DNA from 2 places in the Mitsuaria sp. 7 genome. Region 2 is predicted to be linked to the other one. Evidence: riboswitches for the same ligand, from Rfam matches in the RefSeq annotation. Region 2 holds a riboswitch; the other holds the start of a gene.
The links. A riboswitch is a leader RNA that binds a small molecule or an ion and turns the genes downstream of it on or off. The one in region 2 is predicted to bind S-adenosylhomocysteine.

Region 1 (10,818 bases), 340 kb from region 2:
GCCGGTCCTGCGTGCCCGCCGACAGGGCAAAGGCGCGCGCGCCTACAAGGAGAACCGGCCGCGCGGCGTCCCGGTCGAAGATCTGCAGCTCGCGCTCGCGGCCCTGGCGCGACACGCGGTGTCGTTCCGGCTGCAAACCTTGCGGACCGACGCGCCCTTCGCTGCGCCAGACCGGCAGTTCACGGTCGCCCGCGCGGCGTTCGAGCGTGATGTCGTAGCGGCCGTTGCCGATGTGGAAGCTCAGGGCGGCCTCACCGGGTCGGCCGTCGATGACGAACGCGTAGGCGAGCGCGCCGTCGCCGCGCAGCGGCAGCGCCAGCAGCGCGGGCACGGGACGGGTCTCGGCAGGGGGCCTTGGTTTGGGTGGGAGCGCAGGGCGCGAGACCGTGCGCCGCACGATCGGCGGAGCGACCACGGGCGCGACCGGTTCGGCCTTCGGCGGGGGCGGTGGACGTGGTGCGTCGATGACGCGGGCCGTCACCACCGGCGTGTCGATCGCCCGCGGCAGTCCGCGATCGGAGAGCGCGACTATCGCTCCCGCATGCAGCATCAGCGCCCCTGCGACGGCCGTGGCGAACGCGACCCGCTCCTGAGGTGAAAATGCCGCCAACGATCGCCCGACGAATGACTGTCCGAACACCACGATGAAACTCGCAACCTACCGCGACGGATCCCGCGACGGCCAACTGGTGGTCGTGTCGCGAGACCTGAGCCAGGCATGCTATGCCAACGGCATCGCCACGCGCCTGCAACAGGTGCTGGACGACTGGAATTTCATGGCGCCTCAACTCGAGACGCTGTCGCAGTCGCTGAACCACGGCCGGGCGCGGCACGGGTTCGCGTTCGACCCCAAGCAATGCCTGGCCCCGCTGCCGCGTCTGGCCGGCTGGATCGCCGGCGAGGCCTATCCCGAGCAGGGTCAGGCCTTGCGCGAGCGCGGCCTCGCGTGGCCGGAGCGCCTCAGCGCCCCGCTGCTGCGCGCGGGCGGCGCCGAGGCGCTGCTCGGCCCCACCGAACTGCTGGACCTGCGCACGCCCGGCCTGGAGCCCGAGCCGCAGCTCGCCGCGCTGACCGGCGACCTGGCGCAGGGCGCGGTGCCGTCGGAGGCGCTGGAATCGATCCGGTTGCTGATGCTGGTCAGCGACTGGGTGCTGCGGCCGGTGCAGCAGGAAGAACTCGCCAACGGCTGGCCCGCACTGCACAGCCGCCCCGCGCTGCAGTTCGCGCCGGTCGCCGTCACGCCGGACGAACTGCCCGGCGCCTGGTACCTCGGACGCGCGGCGCTGCAGCTGCAGGTCATGCGCAACGGGCGCAAGCAGGCGGTCGTCGACGCGAAGACCGGCATGAAATGGTCCTTCGGCGACCTGCTCGCCGAGGCCGCCCTCAACCGGCCGCTGCGTGCCGGCACGCTGGTGGGCGCGGGCACGCCGGTGCTCGGCAAGCCGGTGTCGCTCGAACCCGGCGACAGCCTGCGCATCGAGTTCAAGCTCGGCGACGGCCCGGGCCCGTTCGGTGCCATCGACATGGACCTCGCGGAGTCGGAAGATGCAGCGTCGGACGACGCCGGCATCGACGAGGACGCCACGGACGAACCCTCGAACGACGCTGCCGAGGCGACCCCCGACGCCGTCGAGACGGCAGCCCCTGACGCTCAAGAAGGAGACACCGATGACCCTGCTTCGCCGTGACCTGATCGCCCTGCTGGGCGCGGGCTGCGCCTCGCCCTGGGCGATGGCGCTGAGCCTGAGCGAGGGCGACGCCGCCTCCGGCGTGCGCGCCGCGCTCGAACGTGGCGCCCAGGCGGCGCTCGCGAACCTGGGACGCACCGATGGCTTCCTCGGCAACCCGCAAGTGAAGATCGAATTGCCTGGTGCCCTCAAGGACGCCGCACGCCTGCTGCGCACGACCGGCCAGGGCAAGCGCATCGACGACCTGATCACCTCGATGAACCGCGCCGCCGAGCAGGCGATGCCCGAGGCGCGTCAGCTGCTGGTGAGCACCGTGCGCAACATCAGCGTCGAGGACGCGGTGAAGATCGTGCGCGGCGGCGACAACGCGGTGACGCAGTTCTTCGAGGAGAAGACCCGCTCGCCGCTGTCGACGAAGTTCCTGCCCATCGTGACCAAGGCGACCGAGCGCCAGTCGCTGAGCGAGAAGTACAACGCGGTGGCCGGCAAGGCCTCGGGCTTCGGGCTCATCCGCAAGGAAGACGCCAACCTGCAGGGCTACGTCACCGACAAGGCGCTGGACGGCCTGTACTTCATGATCGGCCAGGAGGAGAAGAAGATCCGCCAGGACCCGGTCTCCACCGGCAGCGCCATCCTGAAGAAGGTCTTCGGCGGATGAGCGCGTGGCTGGACCGCTCGCACGACCTGGCGACCGTCGACGCGCTGCGGACGGTCTACGAGGCACCCACCGCGCCCGCCACGCTGGACAAGGAATGCGACCACGTCCACCCGCTGTACCGGCCGTTCATTGAAGCCTCGCCGTTCGCGATCCTTGCGACGCGCGGGCCGCATGGACTCGACACCTCGCCGCGCGGCGACGCGCCCGGCTTCATCGAAGTCGCCGATCCCAGGACGCTGCTGCTGCCCGACCGTCGCGGCAACCATCGCATCGACAGCCTGCGCAACCTGATCCACGATCCGTCGCTGGCGCTGCTGTTCCTGATCCCGGGCATCGGCGAATGCCTGCGCGTGAACGGCGTGGGCCGCATCAGCGCCTCGCCGGCGCTGCGGGAGCGCTTCGCGGTCGAGGGCCAGTTGCCGAAGTCGGTGCTGGTGATCGAGGTGCACTCGGTCTTCTTCCAGTGCGCGCGGGCGGTGAAGCGTTCGGAGTTGTGGAATCCGGCCCGCCATGTCGAGCGCACCACGCTGCCGTCGACGGGGTCCATCCTCGCCGGCCTGAGCGCGGCGGTCGACGGCGCCGCCTATGACGCCGAACTGGAAGAACGCCAGCGCCGCACGATGTATTGACGGGTTTCCTACAATCGGGGCCATGAATGCCCCGAGCTCCGCCCGTCCCGTCGTCGCCCGTCCCGTGGTCTATACCCGCGGTGCCGCCTTGCCCGCCATCCTGGCCAAGCGCATCGCCGTCCTGGACGGCGCGATGGGCACGATGATCCAGCGCTACAAGCTGACGGAAGCCGACTTCCGCGGCGCGCGCTTCGCCGATCATCCGAAGGACCTCAAGGGCAACAACGACCTGCTGGTGATGACCAAGCCCGAGGTCATCAGCGAGATCCACCGCCAGTACCTCGAGGCCGGCGCCGACATCATCGAGACCAACACCTTCGGCACGACCAGCGTGGCGCAGGAGGACTACGGCCTCCAGGACTATGCCTACGAGATGAACGTCGCCGCCGCCCGGCTGGCGCGCGAGGCCTGCGACGCGTTCAGCACGCCGGACAAGCCGCGCTTCGCGGCCGGGGCGCTCGGCCCGACGCCGCGCACCGCCTCGATCAGCCCGGACGTCAACGACCCCGGCGCGCGCAACGTCGACTTCGACACCCTGCGCGCGGCGTACTACGACCAGGCCAAGGCGCTGCTGGAAGGCGGCGTCGACCTGTTCCTGATCGAGACCATCTTCGACACGCTGAACGCCAAGGCCGCGATCTTCGCGGTCGACGAACTGATGGACGACACCGGCGAACGCCTGCCGGTGATCATCTCCGGCACGGTGACCGACGCGTCGGGCCGCATCCTGTCGGGGCAGACGGTGACGGCGTTCTGGCACTCGGTGCGGCACGCGCAGCCGCTGGCCATCGGCTTGAACTGCGCGCTGGGCGCGGCGCTGATGCGGCCCTACATCGAGGAACTCTCGAAGGCGGCCGGCGACACGCCGATCTCCTGCTACCCGAACGCCGGCCTGCCCAACCCGATGAGCGATACCGGCTTCGACGAGACGCCGGACGTGACCGGTCGCCTGGTCGGCGAGTTCGCCGCCGCGGGTTTCCTGAACATCGCGGGCGGCTGCTGCGGCACGACGCCGGACCACATCCGGGCGATCGCGCAGAAGGTCTCCGCCTACCAGCCGCGCCGCTGGGGCAGCAAGCTGTTCAGCGGGCTGGTCGCCGAAGAGATCTGAGCCTCAGTACAACTTCAGCATCGTGTCCATGTTGATCCGCAGGCGGATCTCATGCGGCGCGAGGCTGGCCGTGATGGCCTGCGCCTGCAGCCGCGTGTCGCGCAGCACCGGCGAGGTCAGCGGCGTGCCGCTGCGACCGAGCAGCGAGGCCACCAGCGGCGCGTTGGCGCTGTGGCCGCGCTTGAGCACCATGCCCTCCTCGCCGTTGGCGAGCCTGACGAGCGAGCCCGGCGGATAGAGCCCGATCGCCTTGATGAGCGCGGCGCCGGCTTCGTCCGGTTGCTGGAGTTCGTCGAGGTAGACCGCCCTCGCCGCCTGCGCCGCGGACAGCGGCCGGCGGCTGCGCCGCGGGCTCAGGCGCGCGCCGTAGACGTCGGCGCGTCGCAGCAGTCGCGCCATCAACTCGCCGTCGGAACGGCCGGCCAGCGGCCCCGGACCGGCGTCGTGATGCAGACGCACGGCGGTCAGCCAGTCCTCGTCGTCGACGCCGATCGCCAGCAGCGTCGCCGCCGCGCGGTCGCCGTGGCCGGCGAGCTGTTCGCGCTGCGCGTCGCCGAGTGATTCCGGACGCATCGCGTGCTGGTCCTGCTGCGCGCCGCTGTCCAGGTTCATCGTCAGCGCCGCCAGGCCGAGCGTGCGGCGCCGGCCTTCGCCCCAGCCGAGCTGGCGCGTGGTCATCTCCACCAGCGCCAGCGACAGCAGCGCATGCCGCGCGCTGTACTGCAGCGGCTCCTGGCCGGCGTCGTGCACCAGCATCGCGAGCGAGGCGTCCGGCTGCTGCGTCAACCGCGCCAGCACCTTGTCCAGCAGCTCCGTCAGCCGCAGCAGGAACTCCGGCCGTCGCGGATCGCGCAGCACCTGCTGCGCATGCCATTGCAGGTCGGCCCAGATGGCGGTGTGCGCCGGCGCGGTCTGCTGCGGCATCGGCATCGGCCGCGTGGGCTTGTATTCGGCGGTCGCGTTGGCCAGCGCCGACATCGACGCGCCCTGCAGCATCATCGTGTCGAGCTTGTGGGCGAGCGCGCGCTGGTACTCGCGCGTCTCGTGCGCCTGCACGAACGGGCCGCGGGCCAGCAGGTCGCGGACCTGCGGCGTGTCGGGCAGCGCGTGCCCGGAGGCGAACAGCAGATGTCCCGCCGCGTCGCGCAGCGAGAACGTCAGCACCTGTCCCACGCGCAGGCTGTTTGGTGGCAGTTGGACCAGATCCACGGTGCCTTCCCTTCGACGTGTCGTCGTCTTGTCGTTGTTGTGTCGTTGCCGCGGCGAGGATAGGGGCGCCCGAGGCCGCGCAAGGCAATACGGCACGAACAAACCAGGGCCGGATCGGTAGAATGCACGCTGTTCCCGCTCCCAGCAAGGCCGCACCCGCGCCCCTGCGGCGGCGGTGGTTTCCGAGGAGCGTTGCGACAGGTCCCGTCACCCGGGTGCCCGCCAGGCTCGGAACGGCGGTGTCGGACTCCCGGACACCGCCTCACAACGGCGCTCACCGACCCGCGTTCCGCGGGGTTGCGGTGAGTTGCGCGGCCCCGTCTTTCGTCTCAGCTCACGTCCAGCTCAGAAAAAGCGCCGCTGCCATGTCCGCCACGAATCCCGCCTCCGACAGTTCCGCATCGCCCGCCGCGCAGGTCGCCGTTCCGCCGATGAAACTCGCCGGCCTGGAGCCTGTGAACATCGGCGCCGGCACGCTCTTCGTGAACATCGGCGAACGCACCAATGTGACGGGGTCGAAGGCCTTCGCGCGGCTGATCCTGAACGGCGAGTTCGAGGCCGCGCTGGGCGTCGCCCGCCAGCAGGTCGAGAACGGCGCGCAGGTCATCGACATCAACATGGACGAGGCCATGCTCGACAGCAAGGCCGCGATGGTGCGCTTCCTCAACCTGATCGCCTCGGAGCCCGAGATCGCCCGCGTGCCGATCATGATCGACTCGTCCAAGTGGGAGGTGATCGAGGCCGGCCTGAAATGCATCCAGGGCAAGGGCATCGTCAACTCGATCTCGCTGAAGGAAGGCGAGACGGAGTTCCGCCGCCAGGCCAAGCTGATCCGCCGCTACGGCGCGGCCGCGGTGGTGATGGCCTTCGACGAGACCGGTCAGGCCGACACCTACCGGCGCAAGACCGAGATCTGCACCCGCGCCTATCGCATGCTGGTCGACGAGATCGGATTCCCGCCCGAGGACATCATCTTCGACCCCAACATCTTCGCGATCGCCACCGGCATCGAGGAGCACAACAACTACGCCGTCGACTTCATCGAGGCCACGCGCTGGATCAAGCAGAACCTGCCCGGCGCGAAGGTCAGCGGCGGCGTGTCCAACGTGTCGTTCAGCTTCCGCGGCAACGAGCCGGTGCGCGAGGCCATCCACACGGTCTTCCTGTACCACGCGATCCAGGCCGGCATGGACATGGGCATCGTCAACGCCGGCATGGTCGGCGTCTACGACGAGATCCCCGCCGACCTGCGCGAGCGCGTCGAGGACGTGGTGCTGAACCGCCGCGAGGATTCGACCGAGCGGCTGCTGGAGGTGGCCGAGACGGTCAAGGGCGCCGCCAAGGACGACAGCGCCAAGCTGGCCTGGCGCGCGGGCGACGTCGGCGCGCGGCTGTCGCATGCGCTGATCCACGGCATCACCGATTTCATCGTCGAGGACACCGAGGAAGCCTGGCAGGGCATCCTCGCCCAGGGCGGCCGACCGCTGCACGTGATCGAAGGCCCGCTGATGGCCGGCATGAACGTCGTGGGCGACCTGTTCGGCGCGGGCAAGATGTTCCTGCCGCAGGTGGTGAAGAGCGCGCGCGTGATGAAGTCCGCCGTCGCGCACCTGGTGCCCTACATCGAGGAAGAGAAACGCCTGATGGCCGCCGCCGGCGAGGACGTGCGCTCCAAGGGCAAGATCGTCATCGCCACGGTGAAGGGCGACGTGCACGACATCGGCAAGAACATCGTGACGGTGGTCCTGCAGTGCAACAACTTCGAGGTCGTCAACATGGGCGTGATGGTCCCGTGCCAGGACATCCTCGCGAAGGCCAAGGTCGAGGGCGCGGACATCATCGGCCTGTCGGGCCTGATCACGCCCAGTCTCGAGGAGATGCAGTACGTCGCCGCCGAGATGCAGCGCGACGACTACTTCCGCATGAAGAAGATCCCGCTGCTGATCGGCGGCGCGACGACCAGCCGCGTGCACACGGCCGTGAAGATCTCGCCGCACTACGAAGGACCGGTGGTCTACGTGCCGGATGCGTCGCGCTCGGTGGGCGTCTGTTCGGAACTGCTGTCGGACGAACGCGCGACGCGCTTCATCGACGAGCTGAAGTCCGACTACGAGAAGGTCCGCGAGCTGCACGCCAACAAGAAGCAGACGCCGATGGTGACGCTGGCGCAGGCCCGCGCCAACAAGCACCGCGCCGACTTCACGACCTACACGCCGGCGGTGCCGCGCTTCATCGGCCGGCGCCAGTTCCGCAACTACGACCTGGCCGAGCTCGCGCAGTGCATCGACTGGGGGCCGTTCTTCCAGACCTGGGACCTGGCGGGGCCGTTCCCGGCGATCCTCAAGGACGAGGTCGTCGGCGCCGAGGCGCAGCGCGTGTTCAGCGACGGCAAGCGCATGCTGCAGCGGCTGATCGAAGGCCGCTGGCTGACCGCCAGCGGCGTGATGGGCCTGTACCCCGCCGCGCAGGTCAACGACGACGACATCGAGATCTACAGCGACGAGTCGCGCACCGAGGTGCTGATGACCTGGCGCGGGCTGCGCATGCAGTCCGAGCGGCCGGTCGTCGACGGCGTGCGCCGGCCCAACCGCTCGCTGGCGGACTTCGTCGCGCCCAAGGGCACGGTGCCGGACTACATCGGGCTGTTCGCGGTCACCGCCGGCCTGGGCGTGGACAAGAAGGAGCAGCAGTTCGTCGACGATCTGGACGACTACTCCGCGATCATGCTGAAGGCGCTGGCGGACCGGCTGGCGGAGGCCTTCGCCGAGCGGCTGCACCAGCGCGTGCGGCTGGACCTCTGGGGCTACGCGGCCGACGAGACGCTCAGCAACGAGGAACTCATCAAGGAGTCCTACCGCGGCATCCGTCCGGCGCCGGGGTATCCGGCCTGCCCGGATCACCTGGTCAAGCGGGACATGTTCCGCGTGCTGCAGGCCGAGGACATCGGCATGGCGCTCACCGAGGGGATGGCGATGACGCCGGCGGCCAGCGTCAGCGGCTTCTACCTGGCGCATCCGGAGGCGGCCTACTTCAACGTGGGACGCATCGGGGACGACCAGGTGTCGGACTGGGCGGCGCGCATGGCGCTCGACCATCAGGACGCCCAGCGGGCCCTCGCGCCGCTGCTCGGCTGAGGCGCCGACGCAACGAAAACCGCATCACGCGGCCTTGTCTTACAGGCGGCGTTTCACCCCTTTACAAACGGGACAGTTTTCGGCCCCCGCGACTTGTAACAGCGTGGCATTCTTCGCCCATCCCCCGTTGCTAGGGGAAAACCATAAGAGGTGAATCATGGCGTTGAATACCAATCAGAAGATCGCGGCTGGGGCCGTGGGAGCGACCGTGCTGGTCGTGGCGGCCTTCTTCGCGGGGCGCCAGGCGGCGCCGTCCCTGCCCGACTCGCCGGTCGCGACGACCGAGCAGCAGGGCAACATCGTCGACCGCAACGGCGCCAACGCCGCGGACGAATCCCGGGCGGCGCGCCGCTCCGGCGATGAGGCGGTCCAGCGTCCGGCCAACGACTCGCGCCGCGTGGCGCAGCAGCAGGCCCCGCGCGACGGCGGCTCGACCGGTTATGCGGACAACAACGGTTCGTCCGGTTCGGCGCAGTCCGAGTCCCGCATCTGCTCGTCCTGCGCGACGGTGCTCTCGGTCCGCACCGAGGCGCGTGAAGGCCAGGGCACCGGCATCGGCGTCGTCGGCGGCGCGGTGGTCGGCGGCCTGCTGGGCAGCGCGGTCGGCGGCGGAACGGGCAAGAAGATCGCCACCGTGGGCGGCGCGGTCGCGGGCGGCTACGCCGGCAACGAGATCGAGAAGCGCCAGCGCAGCACCACCGTGTGGGTGGTCAAGATGCGCAATGCCGACCAGAGCAACCGCACGATGACCTTCAGCCACGACCCGGGCGTGCAGAACGGCGACGTGGTGCGCGTGAACGACGGTCAGCTGGTCCGCCAGTAAACGCTGCGCGGTTTCGCGCCAGCTCATCGACAACGCCGGCGATGCCGGCGTTGTCGTTTCTGGACGGAAGCAGGGGGTCCGGCGCGAGGGGTCAGTCGTTGCGGCCCGGCAGCGCCCGGCGCCACTGGATCGCTTCCGAGACATGCAACGCGGTGATCGTGTCGCTGTCCGCCAGATCAGCGACGGTGCGCGCGATGCGCAGCACCCGGTGGAAGCTGCGAGCGGACCAGGCCAGCCGGGCCGCCGCGCGATGCAGCATCGACTCGCCCTCCGGCGACATGCCCAGATGACCGTCGAGCTGCCCGGCGGCCAGCATCGCGTTGGAGCAACCCTGGCGCCGCACCGCGCGGTCACGTGCCGCGGCGACGCGGGTGGCGACGGTGACACTGGTCTCGCCGTCGGCGGCCGCCGACAGGATGGTCGGGGACAGCACCGGCACTTCCACGGTCAGGTCGATGCGATCGAGCAGCGGGCCTGACAGCCGGTTCTGATAACGCGTGACCTGGTCCGGTGAACATCGGCAGGCCTTGGTCGGATTGCCGAGGTGCCCGCAGGGGCAGGGGTTCATCGCCGCGACCAGCTGGAAGCGCGCCGGGAACTCGGCTTGATGCGCCGAGCGCGAAATGTGCACCCGGCCTGTCTCCAGCGGTTCACGCAGGGCCTCGAGCGACATGCGCTGGAATTCCGGCAGCTCATCGAGGAAGAGCACGCCATGTTGCGCGAGCGTGATCTCGCCCGGCCGAGGCGGCGAACCGCCACCGATCATCGCGGCCGCCGAGGCGCTGTGATGCGGCGCGCGGAAGGCGCGCTGCGCCCACATCGACGGACGGAACTGGCCGTTGGCGCTGAGCAGGGCGGCGGACTCCAGCGCCTCCGATTCGGACAAGGGCGGCAGCAGCGTCGGCAGCCGCTGCGCGAGCATCGACTTGCCGGTGCCCGGCGGTCCGACGAGCAGGATGCTCAGGCCGCCTGCCGCGGCGATCTCCAGCGCGCGCTTCGGTCCGCTCTGCCCCTTGATGTCGCGCAGGTCCAGCGGCGTCTCGCCGCGCGGCGGCGGATCGCGCTGCACACGCGGCAGCGGTGCCTCGCTGCCCGGTTGCAGCGCGTTCACGAGGTCGAGCAGATGCGCCGCCTCCCGCACGACGAGTCCCTGCACCAGCGCCGCTTCCTCGGCGCAACCCCGAGGCAGGACCAGCTCCCGCTCAAGCTTGGCCGCGCGCAGCGCGAGCGCCATCGCCAACGCGCCTTTGACCGGACGCAGTTCACCCGAGAGCCCGAGTTCTCCGGCGCATTCGATGTTCGTGAGCATCTCCGCGTCGATCTGCCCGCTCGCCGCGAGCAGCCCGAGCGCGATCGGCAGGTCGAAGCGCGCGCCCTCCTTCGGCAGGTCGGCGGGCGACAGATTGACAGTGATGCGCTTGTTCGCCGGGAACTCCAGGCCGCTGCTCTGCAGCGCGGCACGCACGCGCTCGCGGGACTCCTTGACCTCCAGGTCCGCGAGCCCCACCAGCGTGAAGCTCGGCAGGCCGTTGGCCAAGTGCACTTCCACTTCGACCGCCGCGGCCG
Region 2 (10,818 bases):
CTGGGCATCGTGAAGATGGACGAGGAGGCGATGCTCGCGCAAGGCGTGACCTCGACCTTCCTGCCGCACGGCATCGGCCATCTGCTGGGCCTGCAGGTCCACGACATCGGCGGCTTCATGGCCGGTGAGGACGGCGGCACGATCGCCAAACCGGACGGTCATCCGTACCTGCGCCTGACGCGCGTGCTGCAACCCGGCATGGTCGTGACGATCGAGCCGGGGCTGTACTTCATCCCGATGCTGCTGGACAAGCTGCGCGCGACGCCCGCGGCGGCCAACGTGGACTGGGCGCTGGTGAAGCACCTGAGCGCCTTCGGCGGTGTCCGCATCGAGGACGACGTCGCCTGCCGCGAGACGGGCGCGCCGGAGAACCTGACGCGGGATGCGTTCGCGGCGTTGATCTGAGTTGATCTGAGCCGGGCTGATCAGAACCGGTAGCCCACCCCCACGCCCACCAGCAGCGGATCGATCTTGAACTTCCCGACGCTCGTTCCCTTGGAGCGGACCTCGGTGTCCATCTGGATCTTCTTTACGTCGACGTTGATCGACCACTGCCGGTTGAGCATCACATCGAAGCCGGCCTGTGCGGCCAAGCCGAGGCTGTGCTTCTTGATGGTCGGTTCCAGCGCCGCCTGTACCGCTGGATCGAAGTGCACGCCCGAGAAGCTCGTGTAGTTCAGCCCCGCGCCGACGTACGGGCGGAAGCTGCCTTCCGGATTGAAGTGGTACTGCAGCGTCAGCGTCGGCGGCAGGTGCTTCACCGAGCCGATGCGCGTGCCGTTGCTGTAGAGCGTGTGGCGCTGCGGCACCGTCAGGATCAGTTCGGCGGCCCAGTTCGGCGCGAGGAAGTAGCTGAAGTCGAACTCGGGGATCGTCTTGCGGCTCAGCGACAGACCCAGGCCGGTCCTGTCCTTGTCCGCCGGGTCGATGTTCACCGCGCGGGCGCGGACCACCCAGGGGCTGTTCTGCGCGTGGGCCGATGGCGCCATCGCGGTGGCCAGCGCGGCGAGCGCGACACCGACGGCGATCGAGGGTCGGAAGAAGGCGGGGTTGCGGGTGCGGGACATGCGGTCACTCCTGGTCGATGGGATGACCGGGATTGAACGCGTGCCGCGCTCCGGGAACCTTGACCGTTCACAAGGAACGGCGGTGAACTCGGGCGGTTCCTGGTGATGGCGCGGAGCGCTTGCGCCTTGTCAAACTTTGGCCGCGAGGCCGAGGCGTTCGCACAACGCCAGCGTGAGCGCGCTCTGGTTGAGCGAGTAGAAGTGCAGCCCCGGCACGCCGCCGGCGATCAGCCGCTCGCACAGCCGCGTGACGACGTCCAGGCCGAAAGCGCGCACCGACGCGGCGTCGTCCATGTAGCCTTCCATCTTCAGCGCGACCCAGCGCGGGATCTCGATGCCGTCGCGCTGCGCGAACTGCGCGATGCGCGCGAAGTTGTTGATCGGCATGATGCCCGGCACGATCGGCACCTCCACGCCCATCGCCCGCGTCGCGTCGACGAAATGGAAGTAGGCATCGGGGTTGTAGAAGAACTGCGTGATCGCGCCGCTGGCGCCGGCGCGCACCTTGTCGGCGAAGAACTGCAGGTCGCGCGCCGCGTAGCGCTGCTGCGGGTGGTACTCGGGATAGGCGGCGACCTCGATGTCCCAGTCCGCGCCTTGCGTCTCGCGGATGAAGCGCACCAGCTCGGCCGCGTAGCGGAACTCGCCCGCCGTCGCCGTGCCGCTGGGCAGGTCGCCGCGCAGCGCGACGACGCGCCGGATGTTCTGGTCGCGGTAGGTCGCCAGGATCTCGGCGATGTTCTCGCGCGTCGAGCCCACGCAGGACAGGTGAGGCGCCGCATCGAAGCCCGATGAGGCGATGTCGGCGACGGTCGACAGCGTCTTCTCGCGCGTCGAGCCGCCCGCGCCGTAGGTGACGCTGAAGTACTGCGGATTCACCGCGCGCAGCTCCTGCACGACGGTCTTCAGCTTCTCGGTGCCGACGGGTGTGTTGGGCGGAAAGAATTCGATGCTGACGGGCGTCGTCATGGTTTCTGAACCCAGATGAAGAATTCGGTGTTGCCGTCGCCGCCGGTCACGGGGCTTTCGAACCAGCCCTTGACGACGAGGTCGCGCTTCTCGGCGGCCGCCAGGGCCTGCTCCTTGAGCACGACGTATTGCGACTTGTCCTTGACGATGCCGTTCTTGTTCAAGGCCTTCGGCCCCAGCTCGTACTGCGGCTTGATCAGCAGCAGCGCCTGGCCTTGCGGCTTGAGCCAGCCGACCACGTGCTTGAGCGTGCCGATCATCGAGATGAAGCTCAGGTCGCCCACGACCAGATCGAAGGGTTCCGCGGGGACGTAGTCCTTCACGTGCATGCCTTCATGGGCGGTCACGCGCGGATCCGCCTTCAAGGTCTCATGCAGCTGGCTGTGGCCGACATCGATGCCGGTCACGTGCGTCGCACCCGCCTTGAGCAGCACGTCGGTGAACCCGCCCGCGCTCTGGCCCATGTCCAGCGCCGTGAGGCCCGCCACCGACAAGCCGACCTTGGCCAGCGCACCTTCGAGCTTGAGCCCGCCGCGCGAGACGTAACGCAGCTCGGCGTCGTCCGTCACGCGCAGGGGCGTTGTCTCGGTCAGGTCCTCGCCGCACTTGCGCACGACGGTCCAGCCCTTGGGGCCTTCCCACTCGACCGCACGCGCGTCGATCAGCCGCTGGGCAGCCGAGCGCGTGGGCGCCAGGCCGAGGGAGAGAAGCAGCTGGTCAGCACGCATGGTCGGGTCTCGGGTCAGTCAATCAATAACGGTAGGTATCGGGCTTGTACGGGCCCGACTTCGACACGCCGATATAGGCGGCCTGCTCGTCCGTCAGCTCGCTCAGCTGCGCGTTCAGCGTCTTCAGCTGCAGGCGGGCGACGTGCTCGTCCAGGTGCTTGGGCAGCACGTAGACCTGGCCGACGGCGTAGGCGTCCTTGTGCGCGAACAGCTCGATCTGCGCGATCGTCTGGTTGGCGAAGCTGGACGACATCACGTAGCTCGGGTGGCCCGTGCCGCAGCCCAGGTTCACCAGACGGCCCTTGGCCAGCAGGATGATGCGCTTGCCGTCGGGGAAGATCACGTGGTCGACCTGCGGCTTGATCTCTTCCCACTCGTACTTCTCGATCGAGGCGATGTCGATCTCGTTGTCGAAGTGGCCGATGTTGCAGACGATGGCGTTGTGCTTCATCGCGGCCATGTGCTCATGGCGGATCACGCCCTTGTTGCCGGTCGTGGTGACGAAGATGTCGGCCTTGTCGGCGGCGTATTCCATCGTCACGACGCGGAAGCCTTCCATCGCGGCCTGCAGTGCGCAGATCGGGTCGATCTCGGTGACCCACACTTGCGCCGACAGCGCGCGCATGGCCTGCGCCGAGCCCTTGCCCACGTCGCCGTAGCCGGCGATCACGGCGATCTTGCCGGCGATCATCACGTCGGTGGCGCGCTTGATGCCGTCCACCAGCGACTCGCGGCAGCCGTACAGGTTGTCGAACTTGCTCTTGGTGACCGAGTCGTTGACGTTGATCGCGCGGAACAGCAGCGTGCCCTTGGCCGACATTTCCTTCAGGCGGTGCACGCCCGTGGTCGTCTCTTCCGTGACGCCGATGATCTCGGCGCTCTTGCGGGTGTACCAGGTGGCGTCCTCGGCGACCTTCTTCTTGATCGCGGCGAACAGGATGCGCTCTTCCTCGCTGCCCGGGTTGGCCAGCACGGACAGGTCCTTCTCGGCCTTCTGGCCCAGGTGCATCAGCAGCGTCGCGTCGCCGCCGTCGTCCAGGATCATGTTGGGGCCTTCGCCCGCGGTGTCCTTGGCGCCGAAGTCGAAGATGCGGTGGGTGTAGTCCCAGTAGTCTTCCAGCGTCTCGCCCTTGTAGGCGAACACCGGGGTGCCGACGGCGACCAGCGCGGCGGCGGCGTGGTCCTGCGTCGAGAAGATGTTGCACGAGGCCCAGCGCACTTCGGCGCCCAGCGCCTGCAGCGTCTCGACCAGCACGGCCGTCTGGATGGTCATGTGCAGCGAGCCGGTGATGCGCGCGCCCTTGAGCGGCTGCGCGGCGGCGTATTCCTCGCGGATGGCCATGAGCGCGGGCATCTCGCTCTCGGCGATCTTGATCTCCTTGCGGCCCCAGTCGGCCAGCGACAGGTCTTTGATCAGGTACTGGTCTTGGGCCAGCGGCTTCAGTTGGGCGTTCATGCGGACTCCTGCGAAGAAGGGCCGTCGACACCAACGATCAGGGGGCGGGGAGATGCGGAGAGGGCGTTTGCCGCTCGGTCCTCACCCGGCCTGCGAAGGGTCGACGGGTGAGCGCGGTTGCCATTGCCGCGGACGTGTCGCCGCGCGGCGGTTCCGAGCCTGGCCTCGATGGGATGGGAGGTCGCAACGCTCCTCGGAACAGGGCGCGATTGTAGTCAAGTTCAGCCGGCGCTCGATGACAGCGTTGTGGCCGGGGCCACAATCGCCCCCCATGCGAACGATCCCCCCGCTCAGCGACTGCCCCCGCGCGGCCTGGCTCCCCCTGCGCGGGGTGCTGACGGACATCGACGACACGCTGACGGCGGAGGGCGCCATCGCGCCCGCCGCGCTGGAGGCGCTGCAGCGGCTGCAGGCGGCCGGCGTACCGGTCATCGCGATCACGGGACGGCCCGCCGGTTGGAGCGAGCCCTTCGCCATGGCGTGGCCGGTCCGGGGGATCGTGGCGGAAAACGGCGGGGTATTGCTGCACCGCGAGGGAGGCGGGCTCGCCACCGAGTTCGCCCAGGACGACGACACGCGTCTGGCGAATTTCGCGCGACTCCAGGCCTGCGCGCGCGACATCGTCGCGACCGTGCCCGGCGCCATGCTCGCGCGCGACAGCGCCGGCCGGTTGACCGACATCGCCGTCGACCACAGCGAGTTCACGACGCTGGACGACGACGCGATCGCCGCGGTCTGCGACCGCATGCGCGCGCACGGGCTGGTGGCGACGGTCAGCTCGATCCACGTGAACGGCTGGATCGGCGATCACAGCAAGTGGACCGCCGCGCAGTGGGCGGTGAAGCGGCTGACGGGCCTGGACTTCGATCCGGTCGAGTGGGTGTATGTCGGCGACTCGACGAACGATCAGCTGATGTTCGAGCGCATGCCGCTCTCGGTGGGGGTGGCCAACATCGCGCGTTTCCTGCCGATGCTGGATCACCCGCCCGCCTACGTCACCGCGACCGAGCGCGGCGACGGCTTCGCGGAAGTGGCCCGGGCGCTGCTGCTGGCGCGGGGGTAGCTCGGCTCGTCGACGACCGGGCGGTGGGGGCGCGGCTGGCGTCCCTCGACCGGATCCCACGCATGACGGCCGACCAGCGCCGAGACGCCCGGCCAGTCATGCCCGCGCGGCAGCACGCGGGCCAGCGCCGCATGGCTGACCCGGCCCCCGACGGCGACCAGGCGCTCCGCCACCTCGATCCGCCGGCGACGCAGGCGCGGCAGCAGCCAGCGGTTGGTGGGACGCTCGCGCATCACGCTGGGATGGGGCATGCAGCGGTGCTCCGCCATCAGCAGATGACGCAGCAGGATCTCCAGCCCGAACGGATCGAGGCCCCGCCAATCGGTGCTCAACCGCGCCAGCGCGAAGCGCAAGTTGGCCTGCGCGTCGGAATGCGCGACATGGAAATGGTTCTGGCCGGTCATGAACATCGAGACCTCCGGAGGGCGGGATCACCGCGCCGCTGTGGCAAGTACGGCGCCTGTCCTTGATGTCGGCCAGCGGTCGAGGGTTCTGAATCGGGGGATGTCCCCGAAAACGTCACGAAAGGAAAACACTCTCCGGAGGCGGACGGGGGTGCGGACGGGGTGGTGCTTTCGCCAAAAGGAAAGGGCCGCGCGAGGCGGCCCTTCAGGTGGGGTTCGGAGAATCGTCAGGCCGTCGACGCTCAAGGCGTCCCGGGATGCCGGACCTTCCAGGCCCGCAGGGCCTGTCGGTACGCGTCCATCGCGAGATCGTGCAAGTCGAAGATGCACGGGTCGCAGCCGTTGCCGCAGCACGCATCGATGTCCGGCTGCGGCGGCGGCACGGGCATCGGATCGTCGCCAGCCTCCGGAGAGGCCGGCGCGGCGGCGGTATCGGACTGAACGTCGGTCATGGCGTCGGTCAGGGCTGGCGATGCTCCCGCGGGCGGCCGGAGCCTCCCGCGGCAAGGCGCGTCAGCGACGGACCGGCGGCGGGCCCGAGTGGTTCGAACGCTGCAGGTGACGGAAGGTGATCCGGCCCTTGGTCAGGTCGTACGGCGACATTTCCAGGGAGACGGCGTCGCCGGCCAGGATGCGGATGTGATGCTTGCGCATCTTGCCGCCCGTGTAGGCGATGACCTGATGGCCGTTTTCCAGCGTCACGCGGAAGCGCGAGTCCGGCAGGATTTCGTTCACGACACCCTGCATTTCGATCAGTTCTTCCTTGGCCATACGGCTTGCTCCATTCTTGAAGATGAAAACGGCGCCAGCCGCGGTCTGCCGCAGGCCTTCGCCTTGGATATCAGCGGCGCGCGGCTCAGTGGCTGCGCGCCCAGGCGGTGCCTTCGGTCTCCGCATAGCGCAACGCGGCGCGGCGGGTCTCGAAGGTCGGCACGAATCGCATGACACGATCAATGCTGGCCATGCCGCGTCCCGACTGGATCGAGACGGCCGCGGCGAATCCGCCGTCGGCATGGGGTTTGGTCATCGGTGAGACAAGGAATCGCCCCACCTCAATGCGTTTGTTATGCATCATTATTTTGAGGTGTGCGCCTTGACAGGCAATCGCAATAAGCAACCGTCTTGGCGCGGTGTGGGAAGGTGTACCACTCCAATTCGATGATACGAACAGAAGGGGCACGGAAAGTGGCTTCTGATGCCGATCAGCCGAATGGCGAACAGGCAGGCCGAAACCAGAAACGCTCAAGCGCACGAACCGGGGGGTGATGCTGGTGCGAGCCGCTCGCAGAAGTGTCCCTGGGAGGGACCGGAGGGGCTGCAGAAGAAGACCTGAAGAGGGTGGTCTTGTGCGAGTCAAGCGGCGATTGTAGCCCAAGCGCCGGATTCCTGCATCTCCCGCGACCCCGGGTGTTGGGAGGAGCGCAAGTGCCGCCTTTGTCGGATCGTGCAAGCGCCACGCCGGAACGGGCACGTGCGATCGCCGCCCCGTTCCTAGGATTCATCCGTCCCCCCACCGGCCCCGGCACCCGCTGCCGTCCGGCCCTGATCCCCTGAACCCCCTGAACCCCCCTGAAGGACGGAATCCCATGAGCAAGATCTGGTTCATCACTGGCGCCAACCGCGGTTTCGGTCTCGAGATCGCCCGGGCGGCGCTGGCCGCCGGCGACCGCGTCGTCGCCACCGGCCGCAACGTCGACGCGCTGAAGACGGCCTACGCGGACCATGGCGAGGCGGTCCTCTGCCTCCCGCTGGACGTCAGCCGCGAGGCGGACGCCGCCCATGCGGTCGAACAGGCCGTCGCGCGCTTCGGCCGCATCGACGTGCTGGTCAACAACGCGGGCTACGGACAGCTCGGCCTCTTCGAGGAGATCAGCGCGGCGGACATCGAACGTCAGTTCGCCACCAACGTCTTCGGCCTGATGCATGTCACCCGCGCGGTGCTGCCGGTCATGCGCCGCCAGCGCGACGGGCACATCCTGAACATCGCGTCGGTCGGCGGCTTCCGCGGCTTCGACGGCGCGACGGTGTATTGCGCGACGAAGTTCGCCGTCGACGGCTTCACCGCGTCGCTGGCCCCCGAGCTCGCCGGCTTCAACATCCGCGTGACGGTGGTCGAGCCGGGCTTCTTCCGCACCGACTTCCTGGACGCCAGTTCGGTCCGGTACGGGTCGCAGTCGATCGCGGATTACGCGACGCTGCCCACGCCGCCGCTCTCCACCTACGAGGCCTACAACCACCAGCAGCCCGGCGATCCGGCGAAGCTGGGCCGGGCCTTCATCGAGCTGGCCGCGATGCCGTCGCCGCCGCTGCATTTCGTGGCGGGGTCGGACGCGCTGGGCATGGCGCGCGAGACCTTCGGTCAGCGGATGGCGGAAGTGGAAGCGCACGCGGGCTTGTCGGCCTCGCTCGATCGCGACGACGTCTGAGGGGCGTCGAGTCGAGTCGAGTCGAGTCGAGTTGAGTTGAGTTGAGTTGAGTTGAACTGACCTCCGGCAGCGGTCACGGGGGGCGGATACCATCCCGCCCCGGGACATGTCCGCCGGGGAGGGCGCGATGGAGGAACGCGGCACGCCGTCATGACGGTGGCGCATTGGGAGGGGTCCGCGCGCAGGCGACGATGGATCGGGTTGGGGGCGGCGTTGCTGGTGCAGGCCGTGTTCCTGTCGATGCTGTGGATGGATCATGGCTGGCGGCGTCGCACGACCGCCGAGGGGCCTCGATTGACCGAGGTGCGGCTACTGCCGTTGCCGATGAGTCGCGAGGCGCTGCCTGTGCCCCGACCCGAGCTCGAACGACGCCGGCCCGACATGCCGCGAGTGCCGACGGCCATCCTGGTGGCGCCGCCTGAGGTGGCCATCACCGCGCCCTCGCCGTCAACCTCGATTCAGACCGTGACGGCGGCGGCCCAGCCCGCCTCGGGCGCTTCAGCGCCGCTCGGCAACGGCCGCACGACGCTCAACCTCGCGCTGCCGAAGGCCGGTCCTGCTTCCGATCCCTGGGTGCGCATGGCCGAGCAGATCCGCAACGACGAGCGCTCGCACAGCGCGTCGCGCACCGTCGAGTCGGCGATCGCCGACGCCGCCGGTACGCTGCCCATCGTGTCGAGCGTGTCGACCAGCGGCTCGGGCTCCAAGGTGATCCGTCAGGGCAGCAAATGCACGCGGGTTTATGAAAACCGCGTCGCCGCGATGAACCCGACCGACGACCGCTTGAAGGACGCGCCCGCGATGATGGGCAACTGCTTCAACAAGTGAAGGGGGCCGCTCGGCGCCGTTGACGACGCCGACCGGACCGCCCCGATGCTCCGGGGCTCAGGCCGTGAACCGCGCAGCCGGCGTGTCGCGCCGCTTCGCCGCGTCGCGCGACGGCGGCGCGCCGTAGAGGCGGCTGTACTCGCGGCTGAACTGCGACGGACTTTCGTATCCGACCGCGTGGCCGGCGCGCGCGACTTCCAGGCCCTCGGCGATCAGCAGCCGGCGGGCTTCCTGGAGCCGCAACTGCTTCTGATACTGCAGCGGGCTCATCGATGTCAGCGCGCGGAAGTGGTGGTGCAGCGAGGACGCGCTCATGTGCGCCTCCTTGGCCAGCGACTCGATGCGAAGCGGCTGCGCGTAGTGCGCCTTCAACCAGCGGATCGCGCGGTGCACGCGCTGCGTCTGGCTGTCGGCGCGCGCGACCTGCGCGAGGCGCTCGCCCTGGTCGCTGCGCAGCACGCGGTAGACCAGCTCCCGCATCGCCATGGCCGCGAGCGCGGCCTGGTCCTCCGGATGGTCGAGCAGCCGCATCAGACGCGCGGACGCATCGAGCATCTCGGACGTCACGGCGCTGACGAACAGGCCGCGGCCCGGATCGTCGCCCTCACCGCCTTCCCTCGGTGCGACCGGCGCCTTGGGCGGTCCGCTGCGCGCCACCAGCTCCGCCACCTCCTCCGCATCGAAGTCCAGGCGAAGGCAGAGATAGGGCTGCGCCGGCGTCGCTTCAGTCACGCGGGCGCTCACCGGCAGATCGGTCGTGAACACCATGAAGCGCGTCGCGTCGTAGACATAGCGCTCGTCGCCGAGCAGGACCTCCTTCGCGCCCTGCGCGATCACGCACAGCGAGGCCGGTTGCACCGCATGCGCGAGTTCGCCGCCCGGCGCGTCGAGCCGGATGATCCACAGCCTGGGCAGGGCCGTCGGCCAGACGCCTTCGCGCGGCGCATGGCGCGACAGCATCGCGCTCAAGGTGTCGGTGTCCGGCATCGAGGTCGTCATCGCCGGCATCATCCGGCGCGCAGCAGCTGCTCGATGTCCGCGCGCGGCGGCGTGCCGAAGAGGCGCCGGTACTCGCGGCTGAACTGCGAGGCGCTCTCGTAGCCGACCTGATGCGCCGCCGCCGCCGCGTCCAGCCCTTCGCCGAGCATCAGCCGGCGCGCGTGCTGCAAGCGGAGCTGCTTCTGGTACTGCATCGGCGACATGCTCGTCAGCTGCTTGAAGCGCTGATGCAGCGTGGAGGCGCTCATGTGCGCGACCTCGGCCAGCTCGTCGATGCTGATGGCCTCGCTGAAGCGGCGGTTCAGCTCGTCGATCGCGCGAGACAGGCGGCGCGTCGCGCTGTCCTGCTGCGCCAGCGCGCGCAGCCGCGGACCGAGCGGACCCGTCAGCACGCGATAGAAGATCTCCCGCTGCAGCAGCGGCGCCATGACGCGCTGGTCCGACGGGTTGTCGAGCAGCTGCATCAGCCGCAGCGCGGCGCTCAGCAGCGACTCCGACACCGGCGCGACGTTCAGCCCCGACTGCGCCGACGGCGACGCGTCGGTGCTCGCCGGGCCGACCTCGAGCATCAGCTCCGTCAGCGTCGCGGTCGAGCAGTCGATGCGCACGCACAGGTAGGGCTTGTCCGGCGTCGCCTCGATGACGCCGCCCTTGGGCAGCATGGGCATGGACACCAGCAGGAAGTGCAGCGGGTCGTAGTACAGGGTCTCGGTGCCGAGCTCCACCTTCTTGCGCCCCTGCAGCACGATGGCCAGGCCGGGCTCGTAGAACGCCGGCGCGGTCTTGGGCATGCTGCAGCTGGCCTTGATCAGGTGCAGGCAGGGGATGGCGGTGGGGCGGGAGCCTTCGCCGTCGATGTGCCGGAGCGTCAGATCCAC

Region 1: it holds a riboswitch for S-adenosylhomocysteine, as region 2 does, so the genes downstream of both, metH (methionine synthase) here and ahcY (adenosylhomocysteinase) in region 2, are expected to answer to the same signal.

What each region holds. Positions count from the first base shown of each region.
Region 1 is NZ_CP011514.1:4,829,995-4,840,812, reverse strand. It holds gene ABE85_RS21285 (hypothetical protein) at 1-550, opposite strand, end outside; gene ABE85_RS21280 (fumarylacetoacetate hydrolase family protein) at 645-1,688, shown strand; gene ABE85_RS21275 (DUF4197 domain-containing protein) at 1,669-2,346, shown strand; gene ABE85_RS21270 (pyridoxamine 5'-phosphate oxidase family protein) at 2,343-2,975, shown strand; gene ABE85_RS21265 (homocysteine S-methyltransferase family protein) at 2,998-4,086, shown strand; gene ABE85_RS21260 (hypothetical protein) at 4,090-5,295, opposite strand; S-adenosyl-L-homocysteine riboswitch at 5,474-5,578, shown strand; gene metH (methionine synthase) at 5,661-8,429, shown strand; gene ABE85_RS21250 (glycine zipper 2TM domain-containing protein) at 8,587-9,252, shown strand; gene ABE85_RS21245 (YifB family Mg chelatase-like AAA ATPase) at 9,344-10,818, opposite strand, start outside.
Region 2 is NZ_CP011514.1:4,490,792-4,501,609, reverse strand. It holds gene pepQ (Xaa-Pro dipeptidase) at 1-405, shown strand, start outside; gene ABE85_RS19705 (OmpW family protein) at 426-1,067, opposite strand; gene metF (methylenetetrahydrofolate reductase [NAD(P)H]) at 1,197-2,036, opposite strand; gene ABE85_RS19695 (TlyA family RNA methyltransferase) at 2,033-2,764, opposite strand; gene ahcY (adenosylhomocysteinase) at 2,787-4,220, opposite strand; S-adenosyl-L-homocysteine riboswitch at 4,323-4,421, opposite strand; gene ABE85_RS19685 (HAD-IIB family hydrolase) at 4,492-5,283, shown strand; gene ABE85_RS19680 (hypothetical protein) at 5,211-5,693, opposite strand; gene ABE85_RS19675 (oxidoreductase-like domain-containing protein) at 5,930-6,139, opposite strand; gene infA (translation initiation factor IF-1) at 6,201-6,458, opposite strand; gene ABE85_RS28080 (hypothetical protein) at 6,544-6,714, opposite strand; gene ABE85_RS19665 (SDR family NAD(P)-dependent oxidoreductase) at 7,274-8,113, shown strand; gene ABE85_RS19660 (hypothetical protein) at 8,315-8,941, shown strand; gene ABE85_RS19655 (AraC family transcriptional regulator) at 8,999-9,940, opposite strand; gene ABE85_RS28535 (AraC family transcriptional regulator) at 9,949-10,818, opposite strand, start outside.